2 regions of the Oceanobacillus sp. NCCP-135 genome follow, and region 2 is predicted to be linked to the other one. Evidence: a T-box and tRNA genes for the amino acid it is inferred to sense, from the RefSeq annotation. Region 2 holds a T-box; the other holds one or more tRNA genes.

Region 1 (6,307 bases), on a different contig from region 2:
GATCATGAAGCTTAAAATCCTGTAATGAAAGGCTGTTCTCATTACTACGTTGTAATGTTGCGTACACAAATCTGTCAACTGCCATTACAACTAATTTATGGTGGGGTTCAAGAACAGCAAACTCTCCAGCTATCATCAATTTTCCTGGTACTTTAATGGTCATTGGTGTATTAGGCAATATCCTTCAACCCCTACAGATAGGTTACTCCTTGACCTGGTTTACTCAATCTTACATCTGTTACACCAGGAATATTACGGAGTGTTTTTTCGACATTTTTTTCGTTTTCCGGCAAATATAACACTTTCACATTCGGACCTGCATCAATTGTAAAATAAGCTGGAATTCCTTTTGCTCTCATCGCCTGTACAGTTTGCATGACAGCCATCGTTGTATCAAGCCAGTATGTAAACGGAGGATTTGCCCCTAATGTTGTAGCATGCATTTTTAAACAATTAGCCTCGGCTATTTGCCCGACTATTTCAAAGTCACGATGCTTGATCCCGTCCTTTATCTGCCGCAAATCTTGAGGTACACTGTCTAACCACCCCGAATAAAAGGTAGAGGTATCTACTGTCCGCTTCATTCCCTCACGACTGGATACCTTTTTCATTCTAGCCGTTAAAACAACCGCAGCTACTCGAACATCCCAATGATCTGCAGGTGCTACAGGTACAGCATACGAATCAGATCCATCGGCGTTTTTCCCCATTTCCCATTCAGCAAATCCTCCGTAAATAGAGCGACAGGCTGAACCAGATCCTTGTCGTGTTATTCGGGAAAGTTCCTGATCACTAAGACCAAGTCCAATTGCTTTTGATCCTGCAGCAGCTAGTGCAGCAAACCCAGATGCAGAAGATGCAAACCCTGCTGCTGTCGGCACTTCATTAATTGACTTAACATGTGCAAATAAATTGTATTTTCCTGCAGTTTCTCGGATAAGATCAAGAAATTTTGCAACACGATCATACTGTATGCCTGTAATAGGCTGATCATTTAACGTAAATAAATCCTCTGTTAACTCTTCCTGAAAATCAACCGTTGTTGTTGTATAAAATCCATCCAATGTTAGGGAAAGGCTATTGTTTGTAGGCAGGATGATTTTTTCCTGGCGCTTACCCCAATATTTAATTAGGGCAATATTTGTATGTGCTTTTGCTGTAGCCTTCATCATTCTTCCCCTTTATTTGTCTTTTTCAGCACAAATGGCCACACAGCATTTGCCCCGAACTTTCTTAATTTTTCTGCTAGCTGTCTGGAATGAACTTCATTTTGGGCCAATGCAATAATACAGCCGCCATTACCGCCGCCTGTAAGCTTCGCACCTAAAGCACCCTCTTTACGCGCAAACTGAATCAGTCTGTTCAACCCTGTATCACTCACACCTAAGGATTCCAATTCTTTTTGGGCTTCATTTAGCATTTGTCCTAATATATGCTTCCCTTTTCGCTCTAAAGCATGTTTTGCCTGATGGGTCAGTTCACCAATACGATCTAGTTTTCGCTGAATTCTCCTAGGCGCAGATCTTAATAAACCCGCTACAGATTCCACCGCCAAACGTGTATCTCCAACCCTTCCAGAATCTGCCACAACAAAATGAAAATCGTCACTAAGTTTAATAAATTTAATCGGATGCTCTTTCTCATACCATACAGGAGATTCCGATGTAATCGTAAGTGTATCAATCCCGCTCGGTGATCCGTGCGCATATGTTTCTGCAATATTAGATAGCCTCAGTAGTTCTTCGTCTGTATAATTTTCATTTGAAAAATTAAATAAGGAACGTACTACAGAAATCGCCACAGAAGCACTCGATCCTAAACCTTTGCCAGGTGGTATAGAAGATTTAATTCGAATTAACAAATCCTGACATGGTAATTCAAGATAATCTAATGTACCTTTAATACAGTTAACAATTCCACTTAATGCCGCCGGAGCAAGCTCAAGTGGTCCATAATAAAATGTACTGTCAATTTTAGCAGTACCAGGAACATGTTCAATAACCGTCTCTACACCAACTAATGGAAAAGGAATAGCGATTGCAGGCTGTCCGTGCACAACCGCATGCTCTCCTATTAAAATTAACTTACTATGAGCTATACCTATAGCTGTTTGTTCTGTTGTTGTTACTTTTTCTGCACTCATTTTGTATAATTTTCCACCAATTCTTTAGCTTTTCCGACACGGATTTCTTTTGTTTTAATCAACTGTTCTGCAATGATATCAACCATCTCCCCAGTAGCCCCTGCTGCCATCGCAACAGAGCGAGAATGTAATGCCATATGTCCTTTTTGAATACCATCTGTTACTAATGCTTTCAACGCCCCAAGATTTTGCGCTAATCCAACCGAAACGATAACCTGCGCTAATTCCTGTGCTGATTCAACATCCAAAATACGATGGACGGTTTTGGCCATGGGATGAACTCGAATGGAACCTCCAACTGTACCTATAGACATTGGCAATTCCAATTCCCCTACTAGGTTCCCCTTTTCATCGACAGACCATTTAGTCATGGAACTATATTGTCCACTGCGAGATGCGTATGCATGAGCTCCTGCCTCTACCGCTCGCCAATCATTCCCTGTTGCAATTACAATCGGATCAATCCCATTCATAATTCCTTTATTATGCGTAACGGCACGATATGGATCGGATGCTGCAAATTCAAAGGCATGTACAACACCGTCCCTAACTTCTTCTCCAGTAAAACCTTCCGATTCGAGCAATGCTGGTGGAATAACACAACGGGCATGCGCAAGACATTTATCTGCATAATTCGATAAGATTCGTAAATAAACTTTTCCTTTAGTCAGTTTTTCGACTATAGGCGCCAAAGACTCCACCATTGTATTAATAATATTTGCGCCCATTGCATCACATGTATTTACATATAAATGTAAAACGAGCATTTGACTATAGGCAGAATCAGCTGCTTCATTTAATATTCTTACTTCCAGATCCTCTGCCCCCCCACCTCTAGCTACAAGGCTAGGATAAGCAGCATTGGCATCTTCTATTAAAGATTCCTTTTCATTTAAAAGCGCTTCTTTAGCAGCATGAATATCAGGGCATCCCACTACTTGAATTTGACCAATCATAACCCTTTCCGTTGCCTCAGTGGTAAAGCCTCCTGCTTCTCTTACAATTTTAGCGATATAACTTGCCGATGCAACTACAGAAGGTTCTTCAATTGCCATTGGTACTACATATTCTTTCCCATTTATTAAAAAATTCAATCCTAAACCTAGTGGCAAGGGAAAAGTTCCAATAACATTTTCAATCATTTTGTCTGCGGTTTCTACCGGGAGTGCTTCTATTGAAAGCAAATCTGCTTTTTCCTGTTCTGAAAAAGTATGCATATTCATGATTAATTCTCTTCGTTCGTCAACAGTTTTATTATAAAAACCAGGGATTCTGGAAGTATTCATACTAAATCATCCTTTTATAAATCATAATTGTATATAACACAGGATATCATCAATTTTCTTTATATTACTTTCCTAATTTATAATTATAACACGAAAGTACCATTTTAGAGCAGTAGAAAAACATGGATTTCACTAAAAATATGCCTCATCATATTTATTTAGAGGTATTCTTTTCATGTAAAAAAATTACTGTATCTATTATGTTAAAAAACAGTATAAAATGCAAATAAACAAGGTTGCAGTTTTTATGACAACCTTGTTTTATTTGATAGTCCTCTATATATAATGTAAATCCTTCATTTATTAATTAAAAAATGGTGAGCCATGGAGGATTCGAACCTCCGACCCTCTGATTAAAAGTCAGATGCTCTGCCGACTGAGCTAATGGCTCATGTTTTAATGTTTACTTGCGTTGTATATGCGCTCATCCAGTGACCCCTACTTCTTCTAGCTTATTCAAGGATGTTTAGTGCATCGGGGTTACTCGTAGCTTACTCGGTAGAAGTGTTGCTCGTCGCTCTGCCGGCTGAGCTAATGGCTCATGTTTTATGAGTGTTCTTAAGCTTTAAAGAGCGTATATCTTGAATGCTCGTCATGTTGCAAGCAATTTCGGTGATACAGCACTCCTCGCATACCTGCACTTTGTAGATCCTCAGAATGTATGCGACTGGCTAACAGCTTATCTTCATTATAATTCCTAATTTTAAAATATGTAATCTAAAACCCATAAAAACAAAAAAGTGGCTGGGCTACTAGGATTCGAACCTAGGATACACGGGATCAAAACCCGATGCCTTACCGCTTGGCTATAGCCCAACAATAAAAGTGGTGGAGGGGGGCAGATTCGAACTGCCGAACCCTGAGGGAGCGGATTTACAGTCCGCCGCGTTTAGCCACTTCGCTACCCCTCCGCAAATATTGTGCACTATTTATATAAAAATATACGCAAGAATTAATCATGGTGCCGGCCAGAGGACTTGAACCCCCAACCTACTGATTACAAGTCAGTTGCTCTACCAATTGAGCTAGGCCGGCTTATTTCATTTACGGTTATATGATAATAAAGATGGTGGAGGATGCAGGGCTCGAACCTGCGACCCCCTGCTTGTAAGGCAGGTGCTCTCCCAGCTGAGCTAATCCTCCGACACACAGGATAAGTAAAACTTCCTGAATATACTTCGCATGCAGAAAATAAGTTTCTCTTTTTCAAGGGTGTGCTATTGCATGTGTTGCGAAAATGTTTATGATTGAACGAGTAAGCATAGGTCCAGGACATCCCATACTAGACATACCTTTTTTAAAAAAATTGGTGACCCGTACGGGATTCGAACCCGTGATACCGCCGTGAAAGGGCGATGTCTTAACCGCTTGACCAACGGGCCATATAATGGCTTAGTAAATAGTGACAACATGTATTTTTTAACACTTTTTTTAAACTCGTCTCAAACCAACGAATTTTATTATAACCAGTTATGCAAACTTTGTAAAGAGGAAAATCTGTTTTTTTTTATAAAAATGCAGTTATTGTTGAAACATGTATAATTTATTGGGAAGGATGGTTTAAAAGTCAGCTTTTGTTATACAATGGTTTCTTTAATCGAAAAAGGTAAGTTATACTATATATAATAGAAATACATTTTGGAGGTGCAACATGGCAGGATTATTACAAGACAAAAATATAGTAGTTATGGGGGTCGCAAACGAGCGAAGCATTGCGTGGGGGATTACAAAATCACTACATAATGCAGGTGCTAATTTAATTTTTACAAATAGGCAGGAAAGATCTTATCAAAAATTAGTAAAGCTTTTAGAAAAAAGTGAAATCGAACCGAAATTAATTGTTTCATGTGATGTTGCAAGCGATGAAAGCATCACAGAGGCTTTTGGTGAAATCAAAGAAAAAGTTGGCGTGATTTATGGACTGATACACTCCGTAGCTTTTGCAAACAGGGATGAACTCAAAGGTGAATATGCTGATACTTCGCGTGATGGTTTCTTGTTAGCTCAGGAAATTAGTGCCTATTCATTAGTAGCAGTAACAAAGGCTGCTAAAGAAGTGATGACTGAGGGTGGCAGCATTGTTACACAAACCTATCTTGGTTCAGAACGAGTCATTAAAAACTACAATGTCATGGGTGTCGCTAAAGCGTCTTTAGAGGCCAGTGTACGTTATTTAGCAGAAGATGTAGGTAAATATGGTATTCGTGTAAATGCGGTTTCTGCAGGCCCTATTCGTACGTTATCCGCTAAAGGGGTGTCCGGATTTAATGAAAAAGCGGGCGTTATTGAAGAAAAAGCTCCTTTACGCAGAAATGTCGATCAGGATCAGGTCGGCGACGCAACCCTATTCTTAGTTAGTGAGCTTTCCAGGGGAGTCACCGGTGAAGTTTTACATGTTGATTCGGGATATCACATTATTGGCGGCTAAATTTTAACAGAATAATAACTGAAGCAGATACTTATTACATATATATAGAGTAATGTGTATCTGTTTTTATTAGGGGGGTTTTTAATGGGAGATTGGTTTAACGAGCAGTTCAGTGAGCCTTTTATCACATTTGGAACCAGCCACATCATCATGCTGACAATCTATCTTATTGGCCTTATTCTTTTATTGCTTACATATAAAAAAGTCAAAAATAACACGATTTTGTACAATACTTTACGTTGGTCTTTATTTGCCATCCTGGTTTTATCGGAAATATCCTATCAGATTTATACAATAACGAATGGAATATGGAGTTTGCGGGAGCATATCCCCCTGCATCTTTGTGGGATTGCGAGTATCACCGGAGCGATTGCCCTTGTTACACATAATAAAACGTTGATTAATCTTACTTTTTTTATCGGTTTCATCCCTGCTTTTGCAGCATTGGTA
Region 2 (6,307 bases):
ACAATATTTGTTTTTCTTTTACCAAACACGGAAGCTACTTCTGGTAGAATACCGGGTTTGTGTGGAACCTTTACTTCTATATGTGAGCTTTGTACATGGGTTCCCGTTAATTGGATTAACTTATACAGCATATCCTTTTCTGTTACAATACCGGTAAGTTTATTGTCTCTCACTACTGGAAGGCAGGCAAACTCCTCATCATAAAATATACGGGCTATCTCCTCAACAAAATCCAATGGATGTATGGTTATAACCGGTTGACTCATGATGGACCTGATTTCATTTTGCAGCTCGCTGTGATCCGAATCTTTTATAAAACTGGATGGGCTCGCATCACGTACATCACGATCAGAAACAATACCGACAACATGCTTATCCACATCTACAATTGGAATATGTCTAATTCGATACTTTTGGAGTAGCTGTAATGCCTCATAAATCGTTGCTGTTGGTGGTAATGTAATAACATCTGTTTTCATAATTTCTTCAACTAACAATTAATATCCCTCCCGTAAATTCCGATAGTGATGTCGCTGCAAGAATCTTAATTTATCAAATTGCTTTATCGATTCTTCAGACACATCTTTCCCAATACGTACCATTAAACAATTTGCTGGATGGGAAATGATTTCAGGATCATCAGTTGGAGCTGGCAGGAGACTACCTGCGGCCATCATTTTCTCCATGACTTTCCGATAATCCCAGACACTTAGTTTGGTTCTGTCTAGGTCCCAATGCCAGTAATATTCCGTTGAAATAACAATGTAGTTTTCCATGAAATCATCCATCATAGATACCTTCAATAAACCGGAGGCTACTCCTGCCCCCCGATATTTTGGGATCACTTCAATTGCGCCTAATTCAATCAGGTCTTTCATATTAAATTCGGACCATCTCTCCAGTGGGTCTGGATGTAAGTATGTAACATAACCGATAATGGTATCTTTCGTTCTGGCAATAATAATTCTTCCCTCTGGAAAATCAGCAATATCGATTAAGGCCTTGAATTGTTTTTCAGCGGGACGAAATGCAGTTAAATGTTCGTGAAAATAGAAGGTTTTCAGTTCTTCTGAATAAAGCGGACCCTCGATAATAATTGATCCATTAGGTGTTTCATTTATTATTGAATGATAAGTCTTTACATGTTCCATTATTTCACCACCTGTTATATTAATTAAATAGCAGCGCTTTCATATTTCTATTATACAGGATAATGGTGTGAATTTTTAGTCTAAATGAAAATAAGCAATAAAAAGAAGGGAGGCGGGATCCCTTCTTTTTTATTGTGGTAGTTATGATACGTTTTAGTTTCCTCCGTTATCAGTACCACCATTTTCATTTCCTGAATCATCTTTGTCTTTACCACCCTCATTTTCTGAACCGTTCCCGTTATCCTTGTTGCCACTGTCGTCACTGCCATTATTGCCACCGCTATCTTCTGGCGGATCTTCGGTGCTGTTATTATCTTCCTTGCTATTATCGTTATTCTTATTGTCGTTATTGGTTTCCGGTTTTTCAGTATCCGGATCCGGTGTTTCTTCTTCTGGATCAGAAATATCACCAACAATTATTTCCTGTGATGCAGATGATTCAAGTCCAAAGTAGTCAACCGCCTTTACATGATAAACAGCGTTACTGTCACCAACGGAATAGCTAGTGGAAGTTGTGCTGCCAACTCTACTGAAGTTACCTCCTGCTTTAGCTGCACGATAAATTCGATAACCAACCACATCCTTGCTCGCCGACTTATTCCATGTTAAATTACTTCCGGATTTAGCTAAGCTGCCGGGAGCACTTGGAGCTTTGCCGTCATCCGTAACTGCATTTCCGACATCAGCACCGGGGACACCAATCTTTTCCCATTTTTCCCGATTTATACGGGGGAAAAGCTCTGATATATTATTTAATTTGTCATATCCCATGCGTTTCAAAAATGCAGGATTAAATGCAAGGCCATCACCCTCGACAAATTCACTAGGGGTGTTTGGACCAGCGACCACTGCTTTTCCATCGACGAGGACAAAGCTCCCCCTAATTAAACTGTCATCTGTCTTGGTCGGTACAAATTTGGCATTAAATAAATCCGTTTGAACCAATCCTGCTTGTGCACATAACTCTGATGGAAGCATACCTGATATTGCGCAATAGCTGCGGGAGACAATTCCTTCAGGACGTTCAAAGCTTTCAGATGGTGCCATCAGGTCTGGTCTTATATCGGTTGCCACATTTACCAGTTCTGCCCATAATTTTATATTTCGGTGACTATGGTAGAGACTGCAGGAATCACACCTGAGTGAATCATTAAACTCATAACCTAGCCATGTCCCAAATGTTACATTAGGATTCATACCAACGAAATGCACGTCATTTACATATTGAGAGGTACCTGTTTTAGCAGCCCAGTCAACATTTCTGTATTTCAGCTGCGAATTTACATAGTTTCCTGAACCTTCACTGATTACATCACGCAGGACGTCAAGCATCAGATAGCTTGTCTGTGGTGAAAATACATCCACTGGTTCAGTTTCATGCTCATAAATTACTTCACCATCAGTTGTTGTGATTTTTTCAATCATATAACCATCAATGAATTTCCCTTTATTTGCAAATGTAGTAAAAGCATTTGTATTTTCTTCGATTGTCATTTCAGCAGTACCTATTGCAAGAGATCTGTACTGATACGCATCCTCACCAATTGAAGTAATTCCCATTTTTTTAAGGTAATTTTCAACCGGATTGCTGTCCATTACTTTTGAATATGTTTTAATTGCAGGGATATTATAGGAATGCGCCAGATTCTGTCGTGCAGATAATATTCCATGGAACCGTTCATCAAAGTTACCTGGTGTGTAATTCCCCCACGTTGTTTCTATATCAGCAATTGGTGTACCAGGCTGAACATAACCCATTTCCATTGCCGGTCCATATGCAGCCAGTGGCTTCATTGTACTGCCGTTTGATCTCAATGAATTTGTCGCATAATTCGTCTGGTCATCCTCACTGTAATTACGACTGCCAAGAAAACTGATGATTCTTCCTGTTTTGTTTTCAATTAGCATGCCTGCAGCCTGTACATATTGTTTTACATTAACAGACCCATTTTCTGTTTTCAGTTCAGTAACCTTATCAGGTCCGTAATGCTGATAGTTTTTTGCAACCTTCTGAAAGGCATCATAGATTTCTTTATCAATTGTTGAATGAATTTCATAGCCTTCTGTCCGCAAACTTCTCTCAGCTAAGGCGGTATATTCATCCATTAATTCTTGATTGTTTTCAAGGTCTTCCTCTGAATATCCGTCTTTTTCTGCTAAGTAATTTAAGATTTTATCTGTTGCTCGATCCTGAATTTCAAAAGTTAAAACTGGATATTTTTCGATTGGTGATGGGGAACCTTCGATAAAGTCAGCCACTAAATCATAGCTGAGCGCCTCATCATACTCATTCTTTGAAATATATTCTGATTCATACATTCTGTTTAGTACTGTTTTCATTCTATTTAGTCCTGGCTGCAGTCTTTCCTCTTCCTTTAACCCACCGCCATTTGCAAATGGTGTATATGCGGAAGGACTTTGTGGAAGACCAGCCAAGTATGCAGCTTGTGCTAGGTTAACATCTTTGGCATCAATTCCAAAAATACCCTGAGCAGCGGTCTGAATTCCGGCAATATTTCCGCCAGAGGCATCACGACCATATGGAACAATGTTTAAATAGGCTGCTAATATCTCATCTTTATCAAAGAAACGTTCTAAACGGAGTGCTAATAATATTTCTTTTGCTTTTCGTTCAAAGGATACTTCATTGGTCAGAATTTGATTTTTAATCAATTGTTGTGTCAGTGTACTTCCACCGGTCTTAACGTCCGAATTTAATGCTTCCTGCAGGATAGCACGAACAATTGCTTTTGGAACAATTCCCTCGTGTTTCTCGAAATATTCATCCTCTGTTGCAATCACGGCATTGACAAGTGTTTCTGAGATCTCTTCTAGAGTGGTTTCTTCTCTGTAGATATCTGACTGAACATCGCCAAAGTATTTATTATCTGCAAAATATAATTTTGATGTTTCCTCATAATTATAGATGTCACTCGCCATTACATCATAGCTTCTTATCGGTTCATCTTTGACAAGGGATGCAAAATAGCCTGCGCCAATTCCCCCTGCGAAGAAAACACCAATAAAGCCAATGATTAGGAAAAATAGGATGACATTCCAAAAAACATCGTATGTAATACGTGTTGAACGTTGCACTTTTCCAGTGTTCCAAACATCCATTATTTTATTTTTATATTTGTAGAATAATTGCTTATAATCCATGATAAAACCTCCCAGAATTCCAATTTTATTATAGCATAAGTCTGTTTTTGCGTGTGAAAAATTTAAAAAAATATTGCTTTTTGATGAAAGATATGATAACAATATATAATAATACTATAAATTAAAAGCTATGAAGGAATTTCAGTAGTTTTGCAAATCACTATGAAAGAGAGCCAGTATTTGGTGGGAGCTGGTATAAATTTGCAGGCGAATTACAATCTGGAGCATTTTCTATTTGACTTATTGTCAAATAGAACGGTGGAGACATCGTTAACAATCCCAAGTGGCTATTTTTAGCAACAAGGGTGGTACCGCGTAATAAACTCGTCCCTTTTTTGAGGGGAGAGTTTTTTTATTTGGATAAAATAATTGGTGGAGTGTGAAGAAAATGAATATTTTACAGGATTTAGAAAATCGAGGGTTAATTCATCAAACAACAGATCGGGAAGGATTGGAACAGCATTTAGCAACGAATCAGGTAACATTATACTGTGGATTTGACCCAACAGCAGATAGTTTACATATTGGTCATTTGCTGCCAATTACAATGTTAAAAAGATTTCAAAAAGCTGGCCATAAACCAATCGCCTTAGTTGGTGGAGGTACAGGAATGATTGGTGATCCGAGTGGTCGTACAAGTGAACGCTCTTTAAATGAAGGGGAAGTTGTTAAAGAATACAGCGAAAAAATTAAGCAGCAGATCGCCAAGTTATTGGAATTTGATCAAGGGGAAAATCCAGTCGTGGCAAGAAATAATCATGACTGGTTAGCGAATATGAACATTATCGACTTTCTGAGAGACGCAGGGAAGCATTTCGGAATTAATTATATGCTGGCAAAGGAATCTGTATCTGCCCGTATTGAACAGGGGATCACATTTACGGAATTTAGTTATATGATTCTGCAATCCCTTGATTACTTAAAGCTATATGAACTGGAAAATTGTACATTGCAAATTGGCGGTAGTGACCAGTGGGGGAATATTACTGCTGGAATGGAATTAATTCGCCGTTCAAGAGAACAGGAAGATGTGGAAATTAAAGTTTATGGTCTTACTGTCCCCTTAATTACCAAAGCTGATGGAACAAAATTTGGCAAAACGGCAGGTGGAGCAGTGTGGTTGGATCCGGAGAAAACAAGTCCATATGAGTTTTACCAATTCTGGATAAATACAGATGATCGTGATGTGATGAAGTTTCTTCGTTACTTCACATTTCTACCAGAAGAAGAATTGATACAACTGGAGGATGAAGTTACCAATCAGCCGGAAAATCGCATGGCACAAAAGCGGTTAGCTGAAGAAATGACAAGCGTTGTGCATAGTGATAAAGCACTAGAGCAAGCACAAAAGATTTCCGCATCACTGTTTAGTGGGAATTTAAAGCAATTATCTGTAAGTGATATAAAACAGGGATTCAAAGATGTTCCAACATATCATGCTGCAAAAGAGGAGATAGGCTTAATCGATTTGCTTGTTAATGCATCCATTTCTTCATCAAAACGGCAGGCAAGAGAAGATATTAATAATGGAGCTATTTATGTAAATGGAGAAAGAATTCAGGATCTGCAATACCAAGTAAATGACGACGATCGGATAGAAGATTTGTTCACGATTATTCGACGTGGGAAAAAGAAGTATTCTCTTGTAAGTTATAAATAATAGTGTTAACGAGAATGTTATGTTAATGAAGAGCCGAAATCATAGTGGATTTTGGCTCTTATATTGAATAAAATTGCTAATAATGAGTACGAGATTGGATAAATTATAAAATAGGCTGGATATGACAAGAAAGAGACTGTGGCTTTGAAATTAAGTTTGATTAAAATTCTTCTAAAACTCGCATTCTACTTTAAACAAATAGAATCCATTTTGAAAAAAGATTGATCAAAATCGATGTTTAACAAAAGCGCCTAATAATCAAAGATAATCCAAGAGTTAGAATCCCTACAAAATGAAATCCAACGAATTCTCTTAAAAAGGTTTTAATAATTTA

What was found. The T-box of region 2 lies ahead of tyrS (tyrosine--tRNA ligase). A T-box ahead of a tRNA ligase gene usually reads a tRNA of that ligase, here a tRNA-Tyr.
Region 1: it encodes a tRNA-Tyr, which carries the amino acid that the T-box ahead of tyrS (tyrosine--tRNA ligase) is inferred to sense. The anticodon was not compared.

Annotation. Positions count from the first base shown of each region.
Region 1 covers NZ_BAAKSZ010000032.1:8,639-14,945, forward strand. Annotated here, with positions in the region: gene AC6HVZ_RS16855 (phosphomevalonate kinase) at 1-178, opposite strand, end outside; gene mvaD (diphosphomevalonate decarboxylase) at 192-1,169, opposite strand; gene mvk (mevalonate kinase) at 1,169-2,143, opposite strand; gene AC6HVZ_RS16870 (hydroxymethylglutaryl-CoA reductase, degradative) at 2,140-3,429, opposite strand; tRNA gene AC6HVZ_RS16875 (tRNA-Lys) at 3,745-3,820, opposite strand; tRNA gene AC6HVZ_RS16880 (tRNA-Gln) at 4,171-4,245, opposite strand; tRNA gene AC6HVZ_RS16885 (tRNA-Tyr) at 4,256-4,340, opposite strand; tRNA gene AC6HVZ_RS16890 (tRNA-Thr) at 4,389-4,464, opposite strand; tRNA gene AC6HVZ_RS16895 (tRNA-Val) at 4,497-4,572, opposite strand; tRNA gene AC6HVZ_RS16900 (tRNA-Glu) at 4,737-4,811, opposite strand; gene fabI (enoyl-ACP reductase FabI) at 5,081-5,857, shown strand; gene AC6HVZ_RS16910 (YwaF family protein) at 5,942-6,307, shown strand, end outside.
Region 2 covers NZ_BAAKSZ010000003.1:29,828-36,134, forward strand. Annotated here, with positions in the region: gene AC6HVZ_RS02970 (acetoin utilization AcuB family protein) at 1-497, opposite strand, end outside; gene AC6HVZ_RS02975 (GNAT family N-acetyltransferase) at 498-1,151, opposite strand; gene AC6HVZ_RS02980 (transglycosylase domain-containing protein) at 1,305-4,313, opposite strand; T-box leader at 4,435-4,648, shown strand; gene tyrS (tyrosine--tRNA ligase) at 4,702-5,973, shown strand.